DNA from 4 places in the Paraburkholderia sp. 22098 genome. Region 2 is predicted to be linked to each of the others. Evidence: riboswitches for the same ligand, from Rfam matches in the RefSeq annotation. Region 2 holds a riboswitch; each other region holds the start of a gene.
The links. Region 2 has a riboswitch for cobalamin ahead of cobW (cobalamin biosynthesis protein CobW). Riboswitches for the same ligand answer to the same signal wherever they lie in the genome.
Positions count from the first base shown of each region.

Region 1: it holds a riboswitch for cobalamin, as region 2 does, so the genes downstream of both, ACTJLB_RS15910 (CbtB domain-containing protein) here and cobW (cobalamin biosynthesis protein CobW) in region 2, are expected to answer to the same signal.
Region 3: it holds a riboswitch for cobalamin, as region 2 does, so the genes downstream of both, ACTJLB_RS11660 (TonB-dependent receptor domain-containing protein) here and cobW (cobalamin biosynthesis protein CobW) in region 2, are expected to answer to the same signal.
Region 4: it holds a riboswitch for cobalamin, as region 2 does, so the genes downstream of both, ACTJLB_RS17835 (precorrin-3B synthase) here and cobW (cobalamin biosynthesis protein CobW) in region 2, are expected to answer to the same signal.

Region 1 covers NZ_JBQEPV010000006.1:434,021-438,218, forward strand. The annotation lists gene ACTJLB_RS15900 (ATPase domain-containing protein) at 1-1,156, opposite strand, end outside; gene ACTJLB_RS15905 (histidine phosphatase family protein) at 1,351-1,941, opposite strand; adenosylcobalamin (AdoCbl) riboswitch at 2,020-2,106, shown strand; gene ACTJLB_RS15910 (CbtB domain-containing protein) at 2,158-2,379, shown strand; gene ACTJLB_RS15915 (CbtA family protein) at 2,391-3,185, shown strand; gene ACTJLB_RS15920 (2OG-Fe(II) oxygenase) at 3,337-4,164, opposite strand.
Region 2 covers NZ_JBQEPV010000011.1:5,746-9,943, forward strand. The annotation lists gene cobN (cobaltochelatase subunit CobN) at 1-1,257, opposite strand, end outside; gene cobW (cobalamin biosynthesis protein CobW) at 1,264-2,367, opposite strand; cobalamin riboswitch at 2,525-2,805, opposite strand; cobalamin riboswitch at 2,875-3,119, shown strand; gene cobA (uroporphyrinogen-III C-methyltransferase) at 3,350-4,117, shown strand; gene ACTJLB_RS22550 (cobalamin biosynthesis protein) at 4,114-4,198, shown strand, end outside.
Region 3 covers NZ_JBQEPV010000004.1:539,479-543,676, reverse strand. The annotation lists gene ACTJLB_RS11685 (SIMPL domain-containing protein) at 1-285, opposite strand, end outside; gene ACTJLB_RS11680 (EVE domain-containing protein) at 489-947, opposite strand; RNA gene ssrS (6S RNA) at 1,030-1,211, opposite strand; gene ACTJLB_RS11670 (cell division protein ZapA) at 1,374-1,688, opposite strand; gene ACTJLB_RS11665 (ATPase) at 1,685-2,041, opposite strand; cobalamin riboswitch at 2,259-2,539, shown strand; gene ACTJLB_RS11660 (TonB-dependent receptor domain-containing protein) at 2,632-4,198, shown strand, end outside.
Region 4 covers NZ_JBQEPV010000008.1:9,679-13,876, forward strand. The annotation lists gene ACTJLB_RS17825 (cobalt-precorrin-5B (C(1))-methyltransferase) at 1-400, opposite strand, end outside; gene cbiE (precorrin-6y C5,15-methyltransferase (decarboxylating) subunit CbiE) at 406-1,665, opposite strand; cobalamin riboswitch at 1,751-1,936, shown strand; gene ACTJLB_RS17835 (precorrin-3B synthase) at 2,020-3,588, shown strand; gene ACTJLB_RS17840 (precorrin-8X methylmutase) at 3,598-4,198, shown strand, end outside.

The DNA.
Region 1 (4,198 bases), on a different contig from region 2:
GCAACAGCAGATAGCGCTCACCGGGCATTGCTTGCAGGTAAGCGTTGAGACTGTCGATCGCCACATATTTCACGCCTCTTTTCTCGACGGAGGTGCGAACGTCGCTCGCGAACTCGCCGGGCGAGATCTCGGCGGGATCGATCTGACGCAGCGTCAATAGTCCGTTGTCCACATAGGGCTGCAGATTCATGCCGACCGTCGCGCAACGCGCGACAAGGGTGACCAGCGTTTCGTCGAAGACATAGTAGACACAGCGTTCGCCACGTTCGAGAGCCGCAATCAGGCACGAAACCACGGTGGTGGTCTTGCCGACACCCGAAGGGCCGATCAGGAGCGCGTTGGTGCCGGGTATCAGTCCGCCGCCCAGCAGCGCGTCGAGGCCTCCAGTGCCCGTGCTCACCACATGTGTATCGAATTTGGCGTGATGTTCGGCCGCGACGAGGCGCGGATAGACATGGATGCCGCCGGTGTCGAGCGTGAAGTCGTGGTATCCCTCGCGGAACTTGATGCCGCGCATCTTGGCAATGCGCAAGCGCCGGCGATTGCCGCCGTAGTCGTGCACGACGTTGTCGAGCGCGATCACGCCGTGAGCGATGCTGTGCAATTGCACGTCGCCCGGGTCGGACGTATTGTCGTCGAGCAGCAAGACCGTGCATGCGCGCGTGGCGAAATAGCGTTTCAACGCGAGGATTTGCCGCCGGTAGCGCAGTGCGTTCTGCGAAAGCAGGCGCAACTCGGACAGACTGTCGAGCACGATCCGCACAGGCTTGATCTCGTCGACCTGCTGGATGACGTTTCGCACCGTTTCGCCGAGTTCGACCTCAGCCGGATGCAGCACCGTCTGCTCGAATTGCGGATCCAGACCTTCGTCGGAGACCAGTTCCAGGATATGGAACTGGCTCAAATCCCAGCCGTGGCTGTCAGCTACCGAGATGAGCTCCGAACGAGTCTCGGAGAGCGTAATGTACAGACCTGCCTGGCCTTCCTCAGCGCCCTGAAGTAAAAATTGCAACGCCAGGGTGGTTTTACCCGTTCCCGGCGCGCCCTCCACCAGGTACATGCGGTGTGGGGTGAGGCCGCCTCCCAGGATGTTATCGATTCCCTCGATTCCTGAGCAAAGGCGGGTAGGCTTGTGAGTGGCAGCGTCTTTTGACATAGCGTGGTTATAGCATCGAATAATTGGCCTGGTCCGTCAGCCGGTATCGCCAGAATGCAAGTTGCATGCCTATTGCGAAAAGACCGTGGTTGGCGCGTGTGCGGCGGCGGAAAGCGTGATCAGCGCCGTGTCAGTTCGTGTGGGCGGCGCGGCTGTCGGTATCGGACGAATAAGCCTTGGTTGTTCCGGCAAGGTCACGACGACGTCGGCCGCCATGTCCAGCCCCGTCGTTGCGAGCGCTGCAGTTCGACGACCGCGAGCGGTGGGATTTCAATGCACGAAAACACCGCTGGCGATGTGCCCAACACATGGACGATCGCCGCGCGGACCAGCGGCGCATGCGTCACGGCGACCACATCGTGGACGGCGTGCGACGCGCCATCCGGCGCGACGTCTATTGCGTCGAGCCATTCGCCGATCCGCTTCACCACCTGGCTGAACGATTCGCCGCCGTGAGGGGCGGCGTCGGGGTCGTGCGTCCAGGCTGCCAGTGCGTCTGGCGCGTGCGCGGCAAGATCGTTGAGGCGTTGGCCGCGCCACGTGCCGTAGTCGACATCCGAAAGCGCGGTGTCCACCTTCGCAGCGAGGCCGAGCGCCAAGGCCGTTTCGCGCGCGCAGGCGGCGGGGCTGACGAATGCGCTTGCATTGTCGGCAAACGACAGGCGCACTCGCGCTGCTTGCGCCTCGCCGAGGCCGCGAGCGTCGAGCGGATCGTCGGCGGGAAAGCGGCCCGCGCGCATGGCCGCGGTTGGCGCATGGCTGACCAGTAACAGCCGCAGGTTCATTTTTGAGTTCCCGTCAATATGCGCTCGTGTCGCTGTGTGATAGCTGGCGCGGAAGTTTAGCGCGTAGAATAGCCGCACTGCGAAGCGCGGAAGCCGGTGAAAGCCCGGCGCGGTCGCGCCACTGTAATCGGCATCACAAGCCGAAAGCCAGACCTGAGCTTCGCATCATTCCTCTGCAATCGACTACGGGGCGCGCTACCCCAGGAGATGTCCATCATGACTGAAGCTGTTTTCGATTCCGCCGGCCAGCCCGCCATTCAGCCCACGCCGATTCCGTTGCGTGAACTGCTGCCTTGGGCCGTGTTCGGAGGATTGCTGCTGCTGCTCGCGCTGTATTTCGTCGGTGCGGAACAGGGCGCCACGTCTTTAGTGCCTGGCATGTACGTGCATGAGTTCGTGCACGACGGCCGCCATCTGCTCGGCTTTCCCTGCCACTAACGGAGCAGAACATGGTCGGTAAGTTGTTGTTGCGCGGGATGCTTGCAGGCATCGCCGCGGGGCTGCTCACGTTCGCGTTTGCGCGAGTGGCGGGCGAGCCGCAGGTCAATCAGGCGATAGCCTTCGAAGAGAATGCCGGGGACGGAGCCGGCGCAATGCATGAGCATGAGCACGCCGGTGCGGCTGCGGGTGCGGACGCGCACGAGCAAGCGCATGAGCAGGAGTTGGTCAGTCGCGATACGCAAGCCGGATTGGGATTGCTGACCGGCGTAGTGACCTACGGCGCGGCATTCGGCGGACTGTTCTCTCTGGTGTTTGCCTATGCGTACGGACGAGTGGGGGCGATGAGCGCGCGTGCGTTGTCGGCGTGGCTTGCCCTCGGCGCTTTCGTCGCACTGGTGATCGTTCCCAACATCAAGTATCCGGCGAACCCGCCAGCGGTCGGCGACCCGGAGACAATCGGAACGCGCACAGGCCTGTTTTTTCTGATGATCGCCATCTCGCTGACCGCGATGGTTTTTTCGCTGAAGGTCCGGCGCCGCGCGGCAATGAAACTTGGCGCATGGAACGGCTCGATCGTGGCCGGACTTGTGTTCATCGCCATCATTGCCGCGGTGCAGATGTCGATGCCCGTGATCGACGAAACGCCGGCCGGTTTTCCCGCGGCGCTGCTGTGGAAATTCCGTGTGGCTGCACTCGGCATGCAGGCGATCATGTGGGCGACGATCGGGCTGCTGTTCGGCGCGATCGTCGAGCGGAGTGCGTTCATGCGTGTCGGGAATCGCACAGCGACCCGGTCGGCTTGAGGTCTTCTGGCGGCTTGCGCTGAGCGGCTGGCTGCGTGAGTGGTTAAGGCTGTGGGTGTTGAGCGCGCGCGGTGGTATGACACGGGCTGGGAATTGTCGGGTGTGATTTTTTGGCCCTGTCACCGCCGCCAATCGCGAGCACGCTCAACAACTACATATTGACCACGCCATCGGACGACGACGCCATCGCATCATGAAAAATAACTCCCAACGTATGCCTCTGTCCCGATCTCAAACGGCTCACTCCGTGCCGCAAATTCACGCGATATACACCACGCGTGCCTTGCACCGGCCGATGATGAACCGCGAACACCACGGCATCTCCCTTGCGCAGCGGCACGACTTCCGCGCGTGACTGCATTCGCGGACGCTGCTCGGTCATCACGAATTCGCCGCCGGTGAAATCCTCGCCGGGTTCCGACAGCAGAATTGCAACCTGTAGCGGAAACACGTGCTCGCCGTAAAGATCCTGATGCAGACAGTTATAGTCGTCGGTCATGTACTGCAGCATTAGGGGTGTCGGGCGCGTCTGGCCCGCAGCGTGGCAGCGTTCGATAAACTCGGTGTGTGCGCCCGGATAGCGGATGCCGATGTCCATCACCTCGTTCCAACGATTCGCCACCGGCACGAGATGCGGATACAACTCGCGGCGCAACTGTGCGATCAGCGGCGGCAACGGATACGAGAAATACTTGTATTCGCCACGGCCGAAGCCATGCCGCGCCATCACTACGCGACTGCGGTACAAGTCCTCTCGGGGATACAGCGCAGTGAGGGCATCGCATTCGCGCGCGTCAAGCAGCCCGTGCAGCATCGCGCAGCCATAGCCGTTCAGTTCTTCTTCGACGTGAAACCAATCAGTCGTCTCGATGCGCGCCGTCAGTGAACTTGCATGATTGCGGCTCTGCAACGGCTTCGATTCAGTTTTTCGATCCTGTTCCGGCGATTGGGCGCGGACATTTTTCGCCACCGTATTCATCAGAGTCTCCCTCAGCGATTTTCGAACGATGATT
Region 2 (4,198 bases):
ATAACCTTCGTCGCGCAACATCGACAGAATGCCGACCACCGACGCCGGCGTATCCAGTCCGACGCCATTCCCAATGCGACCCTCGCTCATCGGATAGTTGGCGAGAATCAGCGCGAGTTTCTTGTCCGCGTTGTCGAGCGAGCGCAGGCGGCACCAGCGGCGGCTCAACCCGGCAATAAAATTCACGCGTTCGTGATCGGGCTGATAACGCACCACGTCGACTTCCGTATGCGGACAGCGATACGCGAGTCCCTTGAAACTGATCGCGCGCGTGATGATGCGCCCGTCCACTTCGGGCAGCGCGATATGCATGGCGATGTCGCGCGAATTCAGGCCCTGATTGTCCTTGAGCCAGTCCTCGCGGTTGCCGCCGCTCAGAATCACCTGAAGCACAGGCGCGTCGCCGGCGAGCGCGAGCGGTTCGGGATCATCGATCGCGGACGCGGCGAACGCAGTCGTGTTGAGTACGAGCGCCGCGTTATGTTGCGCGCACAACGACTGTACGACTTCGCGACTCATCGCGTCTTTCAACGACGTAATCGCGATTGGCAGCGGGTTCACGCCTTGTGCGTCGAGCGCTTCGATCAGCGCGTCGAACACCGCTGTGTTGGCCGCCTGAAGATGCGCCTTGTAGAACAGTATCGCCGCGACGGGCGCATCGTGCCGCCAGCGCGCTTGCCAGTCGGCGATTGTCGGCGTGTCGCGTTGTGGATGGTAAAGCGACGCGGCCGGCAACGCGCGGGGCGGCCCAGGCTCGTGTCCCCAACCGAGCGCGCGATACGCGATGCAGCGCAGAAACGCCTCCGCATTCTGGGGACCGCCTTCCCGCAAATAACGCCACAACTGATGGCACAGATCCGCGTCCGCGGTGCTGCGCGCAAGCAGATTGGGATCTTCCTGCAGATCGCCCGAAAACATCGCGAGCGTTTGCTGTTTGCGCTCCGCTAGCGCGACGACCTGTTCGATACCGTACGGCCAATACGCTTCGCCGCCAAGATGATCGACTACGACGACGCGCGCGTGTTGCAGCACATCTTCGACGTAGAAATCCACCGACGCCGGTTGCCGCAGATACGTCACGTTCGCGAGGCGCACGCTCGGAAAGCCGTCGCCGAGACGAGGAAACACGCTTGCCAGCAGCGACAACGTGGTGTCCGCAGAACTGAGCACGACGATATCCGCAGGCCGCTGATCGATACGGATCACGCCTTGCGTATCGTCGACGAAACCGCCCGGCGTGGTGCGCAGCAGATGCATGTGCGCTTACGCCTGTTGCGCTGCGACGCCCGGCACCTGGGCGTTCGACACGCCCAGCGCCGCGTCGAACGCGCGCTGCAGCGCGGCTTGATCGAGGTCTTCACCGATCAGCACGAAGCGGCTTTCGCCCGCCTCGCCGGGTTGCCAGCGCCGATCGAAATAGCTGTCGAAGCGCCGGCCCACGCCCTGAATCACGAGACGCATTGCAGCGCCCGGCAACGCCGCGAAACCCTTTACACGGTAGATCGTGTTGCTCTGAACAAGCGCTTGCAGTGCGGCGATTACCGCGTCACGCGACAGCACGTTTGCATGCACCACTACCGAATCGAATTCATCGTGGTGATGATCCGCATCGTCCGCCGAGCCGTGATGGTCGTGGCGCAAGTGAATCGTTTCTTCCGATGCGGCTTCGAGCCCGAACAGCGTGTGCAGATCGAGCTGCCCCATGTGCGCGCGCACGACCTTCACTTGCGGCGGAATCTCCTCGCGGATCACGGCTTCGACCGCGTTCTGACGAGCCTCATCGAGCAGATCTGTTTTGTTCAGAATCACCAGATCGGCTGAAGCCAACTGATCTTCGAACAATTCGTGCAGCGGCGATTCATGATCCAGATTCGGATCGGCTTTGCGCTGCGCGTCGACAGCGAGCGGGTTTTCCGCGAACTGGCCGCTCGCGGCAGCGGGGCCGTCGACCACGGTAATCACCGCATCGACGGTGAAACTGTTTTTGATCTGCGGCCAGTTGAACGCCTGTACGAGAGGCTTCGGCAACGCGAGACCCGATGTCTCGATCAGCACGTGGTCGATCTGCTCACGGCGCTCGACGAGCTTTTCCATCACCGGAAAAAACTCCTCCTGCACGGTGCAGCAGAGGCACCCGTTCGCGAGTTCATACAATTGCCCTTCCGTTTCGACACCGTTCTCGTCGCAACCGATGCCGCAACCCTTCAGGATTTCGCCGTCGATACCGAGTTCGCCGAACTCGTTGACGATCACCGCGATGCGCTTGCCGCCTGCGTGCTGAAGAATGTGCCGCAACAGAGTGGTCTTGCCGCTGCCGAGAAAGCCCGTGACGATGGTGACGGGGATCTTGCGCATTTGAGTTTGCATCGTGAGGTCCATCCCAGTAGTTGCAGGCGCCGGCCGGCGTAGTCCGCACGCATGAGGTCCAGCGCGTGCCTCGGGCATGAACGACGGCCTTGCTACAACAGGAAAAACGCAGAAAACGGGTGTGAGGGCATGAGCGCAGCGCCGCATCCCCGCGACGTTCGCCCTTCGTGTTCCGGCCGGTATCCGGGCTGGCGAAAGCGCCGCTTCCCCTTCCCGGACGAGTGATTTCTCGCCCAGTGGTGATATGCCCACGCGGCCTTGCGCGTGGACACCGAAGCCGGCACTGCGACACCACGCAAACCGCCGTGACGTCACTTTTCGCTTACCGTTGCGGGGGCAGCACAGGTTGACCCAAACCGTGACAGGCGGGCGCCCTGTTTCCCGTTTAACTGCATGCGCACGAGCGCGCACACGAGCACCAGAAGTGCGTGCGAGTTTAGGCCGACCGTCTGGCGCCGTCAAGGAAACGCGGGCCCGGCGCGCTTATCGCACGGGCTTCTCGTGTGCTATCGTATGCGCGCGTTTGGTGCCCGCACATGCATTCGCGTGTGCAGTTAAACGGGAAACAGGCAGCGCTCCCGCGCTCAACCTGTGCTGTCCCCGCAACGGTAAGCGACCTGCGGTGCAATGTTCATGCTGCGCCGCGCATGCGTTTTCGATGCCACTGTCCGATACATTCGAACGAATGCGGGCGGGAAGGCAAAGCGCGTGAGGCCGCCAGCCCGGATACCGGCCAGATGCGGAGGCGGCCGTGCGTTTCTCGACGTCACGCCGCCGGCAGCCGGAATCCGCGAGGGACGGATGTGAAGGCGCTGAAGCACGGCGAGGCAGCCGGGTTCGCACCCGCGCGTGCCGTCGTGCGTGAAGACACCGCTTGAATGACTTCGATCTCCAATCACCTGGGCCCGTTCGCGCGCCGCACTGCATGGCGCATGCCGGCGGGGCGCGCAACGTCGTTGCCGTGCACGGTTAGCGAGGCGCGATGACACGCGCGTGGCTGATCGGCGCAGGGCCCGGCGACGTCGAACTGATGACGTTGAAGGCAACGCGCGCCCTCGCACAAGCCGACGTGATACTCGTCGACGATCTCGTGAATCCTGACGTGCTGCAATTTGCGCGCGCCGACGCGTCCATTGTTTACGTCGGCAAACGCGGCGGTCATCCGTCGACGCCGCAAGAAGGCATCGTCGCGCAAATGCTCGAGCATCTGCATGCTGGGCGCAGCGTCGCGCGACTCAAGGGCGGCGATCCGTTCGTATTCGGCAGAGGCGGCGAAGAGCAGCAGGCGCTGCATGCGGCCGGAATCGAGGTAGAGATCGTCAGCGGGATCACAGCCGGAATCGCGGCGCCCGCAGCTATCGGCATTCCGGTTACACACCGCGATCACGCGCAAGGCGTGATATTCGTGACCGGCCACGGCGCGGGCAGCAGCGAGCCGGATTGGGGGGCGCTCGCCGCCACTCACATGACCCTCGTCATCTACATGGGCATGCGGCGGCTGAACGATATCGTCAGCGCATTGCTCGCAGCCGGCATGCGCGCCGACACGCCGTGTGCGGCGATCGAATCGGCTACGCGTCCCGAGCAACGCCATGCGCTTTCGAGGCTTGGCGAATTCGCCGATGCCGTCGCGCGCGCGGGACTCGGCTCGCCTGCGATCGTGGTGATAGGCGGCGTGGCGTCGCTCGCGCTCGCGCGTGCCGCCGCGGCAAGCTCATCAGATGCGGCATCTTCGCCGGACGCGAAATGAAAACGCTTAGCGTGGGCATCGGTTGCCGCCTGCATACATCGGCGGACGAGATCGAAACGGCGGTGCGCGCCGCGCTCGGTT
Region 3 (4,198 bases), on a different contig from region 2:
TGCGGTCACGCCACTCACGCCTTTGGCTTTTTGCAATGCCGAATCGGCACGCTGGTTCAGCGTTGAAGTAAGAGCCGACGGATCGCTCGCTTCCTGCTCGTAAAAGAGCGTGATTTCGACGACGTCTTGAGGCACTTCCGCGCTGGCCTGCGCGTTGAGCGACAGCACGCCGGCCGGTTGATAGGGCGCGACGCTCTGCGCGCGTGCCATAGCGGGCGTGAGCACGAGGGCTGCAGGCGCGGCGCAGACGAGCGCGAAAGCGAGTGCACGTGCGGTGTTTTTCATCTGTGTGGAACTCCTTGCTTGAACAGGATTGCGCACGATCCGGCAGGCGCGATGCAACGGCACGGCGCTGTGTGCGCCGTTGGTAGTCCGTTTGCAAGTGCGTTAGGCGCTTGTAACCTGAGCTTGGTTCCCCAATTTCACGGTGCGATGAGCAGCGGTGAGCGACATCGTTCGTGGCGCCGTTGCAGCAAGCATCGGCGAACTCAGGCGAGTCGCTTCGTGATGAAGCGCCACTCGGCTTCGGTGACCGGCGTGATGGACAGACGGTTGCCTCTCGCCAGCACGCGCATGTCTTTCAGCTCGTCGTGCTCGCGCAATGCGGCGAGCGGAATCAACGGAATCTTCTTCTTGAAGACCACGTCGACGAGCAGCCAGCGCGGCGCTTCCTGCGACGACTTAGGATCGTAGTAAGGACTCTTCTTGTCGAACTGAGTCGGGTCCGGGTAAGCGGTAGACGCTACCTCGGCGATCCCGGCGATGCCAGGCTCGGGACAACTCGAGTGATAGAACAGCACGCCGTCGCCGACCAGCATCGCGTCGCGCATGAAGTTGCGCGCCTGATAGTTGCGCACGCCGGTCCACGGCAACGTACGGTGCGGTGCGTTGGCAAGATGGTCGATGCTTGCTTCGTCCGGTTCGGACTTCATTAGCCAGTAGCGCATGAATCGAAAGGAACGTTAAGGTTGGAAAAGCCGGAGCCCAAACAAAAACGGCACCGGACAGTAGTCCGATGCCGTTCCAAATAAGGTCCCCGCCTTGGCCGCTAGGCCGGCATCCTGAACCGGGGGTTCAGAATTGGTCGCAGTTAGCAGCACTTCGGGTACATCAGACAGAGTGACGCGCACGCCCGTGCTACAAATTTCCGCAACCGTGCACATGGCATTGGTTCAAGGAATATATGACCTTGGCGAACCAGGCAGGGAAGCTAAACCGATGAAGCTAAAACCATTCAGGTGAAACGTTTGCCGAGTGTGCTCGTGCATGCTCTCACGCGCTTTGCTCAGCTGCTACGTGTGCCACCTGGTTGAATCTGCAGCCGACCCGAAGACCGGCCACTTCTACTTCCAGACACGTTGCAAACCTGCTGCTTACTGCATGGTGTACTGCTCGATCACAGTACCCAGTTGTTCGTTCATTTGATGCATTGTACGCCTGATTTCTTCAGCGGGAAATGCTTCTCCGTGACGCACGCTCGATTGCAGCTTAAGCAGTTCCGATGCCAGCGACAGCGCGGCCATGACAGCAATACGATCCGTGCCGCGCACGTTGCTGTTGTTGCGGATCTTCGACATTTCGGCGTCGACTCGTGCGACTGCTTCAAGCAGCGCGCCTTCCGTTTCCGGCGAGCAGGCGAGACGATAGGGCACGCCGAGAATCGATACTTCGATCTGCTTGGTGGTCATGCATTTTCTCCATGGCGAGTGGCGTCGCTCTCCGCTTCGACTTCATGCTGAGCGGGCTCGAGCAGATCGAGCTGGTTGTCCGGCTCGTTGTGCCCGCGAGCGCGCGGCAATTTTTCGAGGATCGCATTGAGCCGCACTTGAGCGTCGTCGATCTTGGCCGACAGCGCGTCGCGCTCCGCTTGCAGTGCATCGCGTTCCTCGCGAACCATGGCAAGTTCCGTGCGCGTGGCTTCTGCCTCGGCGCGCGACTGGGCGAGCTGCTCTTCAAGCGCAACTCGCGCTTCGTTGTGGCGCTGGCTGATCGCTATCAGCTTGCCGATATTCTGTGAGAGTGTTTCGAGTTCGGTGAGCATGTGCTGCGTCCTCTAAAGACCTCGCATTTTAGCGCGGAATGCCGCACGTTCCGACATTTGTCTCGTTTCGAGACGTAACAACACCGCTTTATGCAGGCTTTTTTCGACTGAAGATGAAAAAGTACTCGTGTGTCACAGATCGCGTCGGACAATACTCTGCTCCTGTCCGAATGATCGCTGTCGTGACCCGCATTCTTGACTGGCCCCGAGGCCGCTCATACACTGGCCGCACTCTGGTGCCCGCGCGCGCAATTCATTGCGCGTGCAGTTAAACGGGAAGCAGGGCGCGCCGTTCACCTGAACGCGCGAACCTGCGCTGCCCCCGCAACGGTAAGCGACCGCATTCGCTTTGCACTTCGTGCTTTGCAGTTCGCGTTTGCAGTTCGATCCCCATCGCGTGTTCCAGTTCAACATGCGAGTGTGCCACTGCGCGTCACGCGTGGGAAGGCGGGATCGAGCGTCGTCAGCCCGGATACCGGCCAGAGGGAGAGGCGCGCGCCCGCGAAATGAAGTCAAAAGCGCTCGCGCCTCGTTACGCGACGGCCTGCGGGGAAGCGGGCCGCGCACGCCATCCACGGGAAACTTCACTCATGCTGTCCCCTATCGCCCGCGCGGCGCTGCTCGCGTTTGCAGGGCTGCCGCAGCTCGCGCATGCGCAAGCCGCCGACAGTTCGCCTGCGCCGTCGGTTGCAGTCGCACCGGTCGCTACGAGCGCTGTATCCGTCGCCATCGCCGAATCATCACCTGCTGTTTTGTCGCCCGTCGTCGTCACCGCCGAGCGCGGACCTCAAGCGCTCGCCGACACGATTCCGCAAACGTCGCTATTCGATCAGCAGGACATTGCCGATACCACCGCAACCGATCTGCCGGGTCTGCTGCAACTCGCGCCCGGCGCGCAGATCTCGCGCACAGGTGGCCCCGGTTCGACAGCAAGCCTGTATCTGCGCGGCGCGTCGTCGACGCAATCGCTGATTCTCATCGACGGTGTGCGCGTCGATTCCGTGAGTCTCGGCACCGCGCAAATCGCGCAGATTCCGCTCGATCAGGTCGACCACGTCGAAGTAGTGAACGGCAACGTGTCGGCCTTGTATGGCTCGGGCGCGATCGGAGGCGTGGTCCAGGTGTTCACGAAAGACGGCGGCAATCATCCGCCGCGTTTCAATTTTTCCGTGGGCTACGGCAGCTACCACACGCAGACACAACAGGTAGGCGCGAACGGCGCGTTGGATATGGACGGCCGCACGACCTTCAACATCTCGCTCGCGCGTTCGAAGGACGACGGTTTTTCCGCGCTCAATCCTCGTGAGGCGCCGAATGCGAACCCCAATGCGAACGGCTATCTGAACGAGAGCATCTCCGCTTCGCTGCGCCATAAGTTCACCGACAACTGGGACGCGGGCGTCCGCTATCTGCAGTCGAACGGCAACAACAGCTACGACAATGCGTACGGCGAGCCGACCGATCTGAACAATCTGTACACGAAAGTGCGTCAGTTGTCCGCCTTCGCTAACGGCAAGCTAACCGACTGGTGGACCACGCACTTCATCGTTGCGCAAGGCGACGACCGCAGCGTGTCGAACACCAACGGTCTGTATAACGGCCGCTTCGACACCGACAATCGACAGTACACCTGGCAAAACGATTTCGCGCTGGCCGCGCAGCAGAAACTGCAGGTCGGCTACGAGCATCTGGACCAGAGTCTCGACTCCGATACGTTTGCCGCGCCCACTCGTCATGTCGACTCGGGCTTCGCCGGTTATACGGCACGCTTCGGGCGCAACCAGATACAGGCTAACCTGCGGCGCGACCAGTACTCCGATTTCGGCGGAGCGAACAGTTACTATCTCGGCTATGGCTTCGACATCACGTCGCGCTGGAAGCTAAGCGCAAGCTATTCCAGTTCGTTTCGCGCGCCGAGCTTCGACGATCTGTACTATCCGCTGAGCGGGAATCCGTCCATCCAGCCGGAGCGCAGTCATTCGATCGAAGCAGCGTTGCAGTACGCATCCAATGCGCTCGGTGTGATGCGTTTGAGTGCTTTCCAGACGCGTTATTCGAATCTGATCGACTATGAGCAGGTGACGCCGGGGATCTATCTGGCCGAAAACGTGGGCCATGCAAAAGTGCAAGGACTCGAAGGATCGTGGAGCGGCCATG
Region 4 (4,198 bases), on a different contig from region 2:
GCTCGCTCATCATTTTGCGCGGCACCGGGTTGATCGCCGGTTCGCCGACGGCGAGCGTCAACCCCGCACGCGTCACCGTGCCCACGCCCGGCCCGGCGCGGAACACCACACCTGGCTCAGGGACCAGACGCACGCGCGCGAACACCACGGCGCCGTGCGTGACATCGGGATCGTCGCCGGCATCCTTGATCGTGCCCGCTTCGGCGCCGTCATCGGTCAACCGGCAGAAGACGAGCGGCATCGGCACATGCTGGCCCTTGGGCAACACGATTTCGGCCACCTCGCTGACCACACCCGCGAGCAGCAGACGCGCGGCCGCCAGCGACGTGGCGGTTGCACAACTGCCGGTCGTGTAGCCGCTGCGCAGCGGTGCGGGTTGTTCAGGCGTTTCGTCGCGCATGAGCGTCACGCCGATGAAGCAGCGTTGGTGTTATCGGCAACACTATGGACACCATCGGCAGCGCAACGCTTCACCACATCGTACAAGGTGATCGGCAGCGCTTGCCGCCACGTATCGAAGCCACCGAGCGGCTGAGCGTCCGCAAGCGCAATTCGCGTGAGCGTGCCGCCATGTTTGTCACGCCATGCGGCGAGCGCCGCCTCGCCTTGCAGCGTGACCGCGTTCGCGACCAGCCGGCCGCCGTCGCGCAAATTGTCCCAGCACGCTTCGAGCACGCCGGGCACCGTCACGCCGCCGCCGATAAACACCGCATGCGGCGCGGCCAACCCTTCGAGCGCTTGCGGCGCGCGGGCCGCTACGAGTTGCAAGCCCGGCACGCCCAACGCATCGCGATTGTGCTCGATGAAGCGCTGACGCTCAGCGTGCCCTTCGATGGCGATCGCCCGGCAAGTCGGATGCGCGCGCATCCACTCGATGCCGATCGAGCCGCTGCCCGCACCCACGTCCCACAACAATTCGCCGGGCGTCGGTGCGAGTCGCGCGAGCGTGATCGCTCGCACATCGCGTTTGGTGAGCTGGCCGTCGTGACGGAACGCGTCGTCGGGCAGGCCGCAGGTGAGCGGCAGGCGCGGCGCGCCTTCGGTGGCGCGGCATTCGAGCGCGACCAGGTTCAGCGCGGCGACATCGCCCGGGGACCATTGATCCGCACGGCCGTCGATGCGCCGCTCATCGTCGCCGCCAAGGTGTTCGAACACGGTCATCCGCGTTGCGCCGAAACCTCGCGCGCTCAGCAGGTCGGCAAGCGCGGCGGGTGTGCGCCCGTCCGCGCTGAGCACGAACACGCGCGCGCGGTCATGCAAATAAGCGTTCAGCGTGGGCAACGGCCGCCCAACCACCGACACCGTGGCCACATCCTGCAACGGCCAGCCGAGGCGCGCCGCCGCGAGCGATAACGATGACGGCGCGGGCAACACGCGCAGTTCGCTGGGCGGCAACTGTCGAGCCAGCGTCGCGCCGACGCCGAACAGCATCGGATCGCCGCTCGCCAGCACGCAAACGGGGCCGCCGCGCTCGGCCAGAAGCGGCGCGAGATCGAATGGGCGCGGCCACTCGGCGCGCCGCGCGGCCAGCCGCGCGGGCAACATCGACAGATGACGTTCGCCGCCGTAAATCACCGACGCCTCGAGCAACGCACGCCGTGCGGGCCGCCCCAAACCGGCGAAGCCGTCGTCGCCAATGCCCACTACCGTCAGCCACGCCGACATGCACCCTTCCTCATTTTGTATCTCAAACAATGCACTGCGCCACGCCGGTCAAAGCGTCCAGCCTCGTTGTGCTATCCGAAAAAAGGCATAATACAGCCGCCGGTGCCCTTCGGGGCCTAACAGGGAACACAGCGGGAAGATTGCCGCTGTGGCTGCCCCCGCAACTGTATGCAGCGAGTCCGCCTGCGCTTGGCGCCACTGGTTAAACCGGGAAGGCCGCGGCGGACGACGACCTGCCAGCCAGGAGACCTGCCGGCCAGACTGTTCGTGCCAGCCAACATCGGGCGGGGTGTACCGATGCCGCAGCAATGCCGTTTTGACCGCTTGCTCGGGCCGTCGCGCGACGCTAACCCGGTGTCCGTCTTGAATCCAGCTTCGCCCTCCACTGTCTTGCCCGACGCGGCATCTGCGCTGCGGCCCTCGGCGTGTCCGGGCCTGCTGCGGATCGTGGCGGCGCGCGACGGCGGGATTTGCCGGATCAAGCTGCCAGGCGGCGAATTGAGCGCGGCTCAGGCCGAGGCGATCGCCAACGCGAGCGCGCAGCATACGGCGGGTGTGATCGAACTGACGAATCGCGCGAATCTGCAATTGCGCGGTGTTCGGGCCGGACATGAAGGTGCGCTGGTCGCCAAGCTGATTGATGCGGGGCTCGGACCGGGCGCTGCAAGCGGCTCTGAAAGAATGGGCGATAGAGCGCCGACCGATTCCGCCGAAGACGATCACCGTCACGATCGCGATCACGGTCACGATCGAAAAGCGCACGCCCTCGATGCCGCCGCCGCTGACGACGTGCGCAACGTCATGATCAGCCCCGCTGCCGGACGCGACCCGTGCGCACTGTTCGACACCAGACCTCTGTGCACCGCCCTTCTCACGCTATTGCAAAGTGAACCGCGTTTTGCGGCGCTATCGCCGAAATTCGCGTTGTTGCTCGACGGCGGCGAGCGGCTCGCGAGAGTGGACCACCCGCATGACGTGTGGCTCGCGGCAGCACAAGATTCGGCCGGTGCGGCGCGCTTCGTGTTCGGGCTCGCAGGCTGCCCGACCGTGGATGCAAACGCGAGCGCAAACACGCACATCGGCGGGAAGTCACCATCGTCATCAGGCAACGCTGCGAACTCGTCCGAAAGATCGCATGCGGATGCGACAGGCGCGCTGGCCTCGGTGCTGCCGTCGCAAGTTCCGGCGCTCGTGCGCGCGCTGCTGCATACGTTTCTAGATCTTGCCGCTGCCGACGCCACGCGTATGCGTCATCTGCTCGACACGCATTCGGCGGACGCAATATTGCAGCAGGCGCAAACCTACATGGATTTTCCATTGACACGCGACGCGACGCTCGCCGGCTGGCGTCGCAGCACCACTGCCGATGCCTCGCTGCGCCTCGGCGCACATGCGCAACGCGCCGCGGATACATGGCATGCCGGCGGTCAACCGCCGCTCGGCCGTATCGATGCGACCACGCTGCACGGCCTCGCCGCGCTCGCGCAACAACATGGCGACGGCACGCTGCGCATCACGCCGTGGCAAAGCGTGCTGCTGCCCGATATCCGGACGCTCTCAGTGCCCGTTGTGCTTGCCGCGCTGAACGCGCTGGGCCTCGCATGCGATTGCGCCGAAGCCATCACACACCTGATCGCGTGCGCCGGTTCCACTGGCTGCGCGAAAAGCCTCGCGGATACCAAAGCCGACGCATTGGATCTCGCGAAGCGCCTGCCCGCCGGCGTCGACGTGCATTTGAGCGGATGCCCGCGCTCATGTGCTGCCGCGCATTGCGCGCCGTTTACGATGCTCGCCGCGGCGCCCGGCATGTACGACCTTTTTCGACGCGACCAGGGCCCCGGCTTCGGTCGATGCGTCGCGCGCCAACTGACAGTCGAACAGGCCGCCGACACGATCGCGCGCCTTGTTCGAAGCGACACATGAGTGACACCGATGCTTGATTACATTCGCGACGGTCAGGAGATCTATCGCCAGTCTTTCGCGACGATCCGCGCCGAAGCCGACCTGTCGCGCATTCCTGCCGACCTCGAAAAACTCGCGGTGCGCGTGATCCACGCGTGCGGGATGGTCGATGTGATCGACGATCTCGCGTTCTCCGAACATGCCGGCACAGCAGGCCGCACGGCGCTCGCGCAAGGCGCGCCGATTCTCTGCGACGCCGGCATGGTGGCGCAAGGCATCACGCGCGCGCGGTTGCCGGTGAACAACGACGTGATCTGCACGCTCACCCATGAACGAGTGCCTGCACTCGCCCGCGAACTCGGCAATACGCGTTCCGCCGCCGCGCTCGAATTGTGGCGCCCGCATCTGGGCGGCAGCGTCGTCGTGATCGGCAATGCGCCGACTGCCCTCTTCCATCTGCTCGATATGCTCGACGCCGGTGCGCCGAAGCCCGCGCTGATTCTGGGCTTTCCGGTCGGCTTTGTCGGCGCGGCGGAATCGAAAGCGATGCTCGCAGAGAATAGCCGTGGCGTGCCGTATGTCGTCGTGCATGGCCGGCGCGGCGGCAGCGCGATGGCTGCGGCCGCTGTCA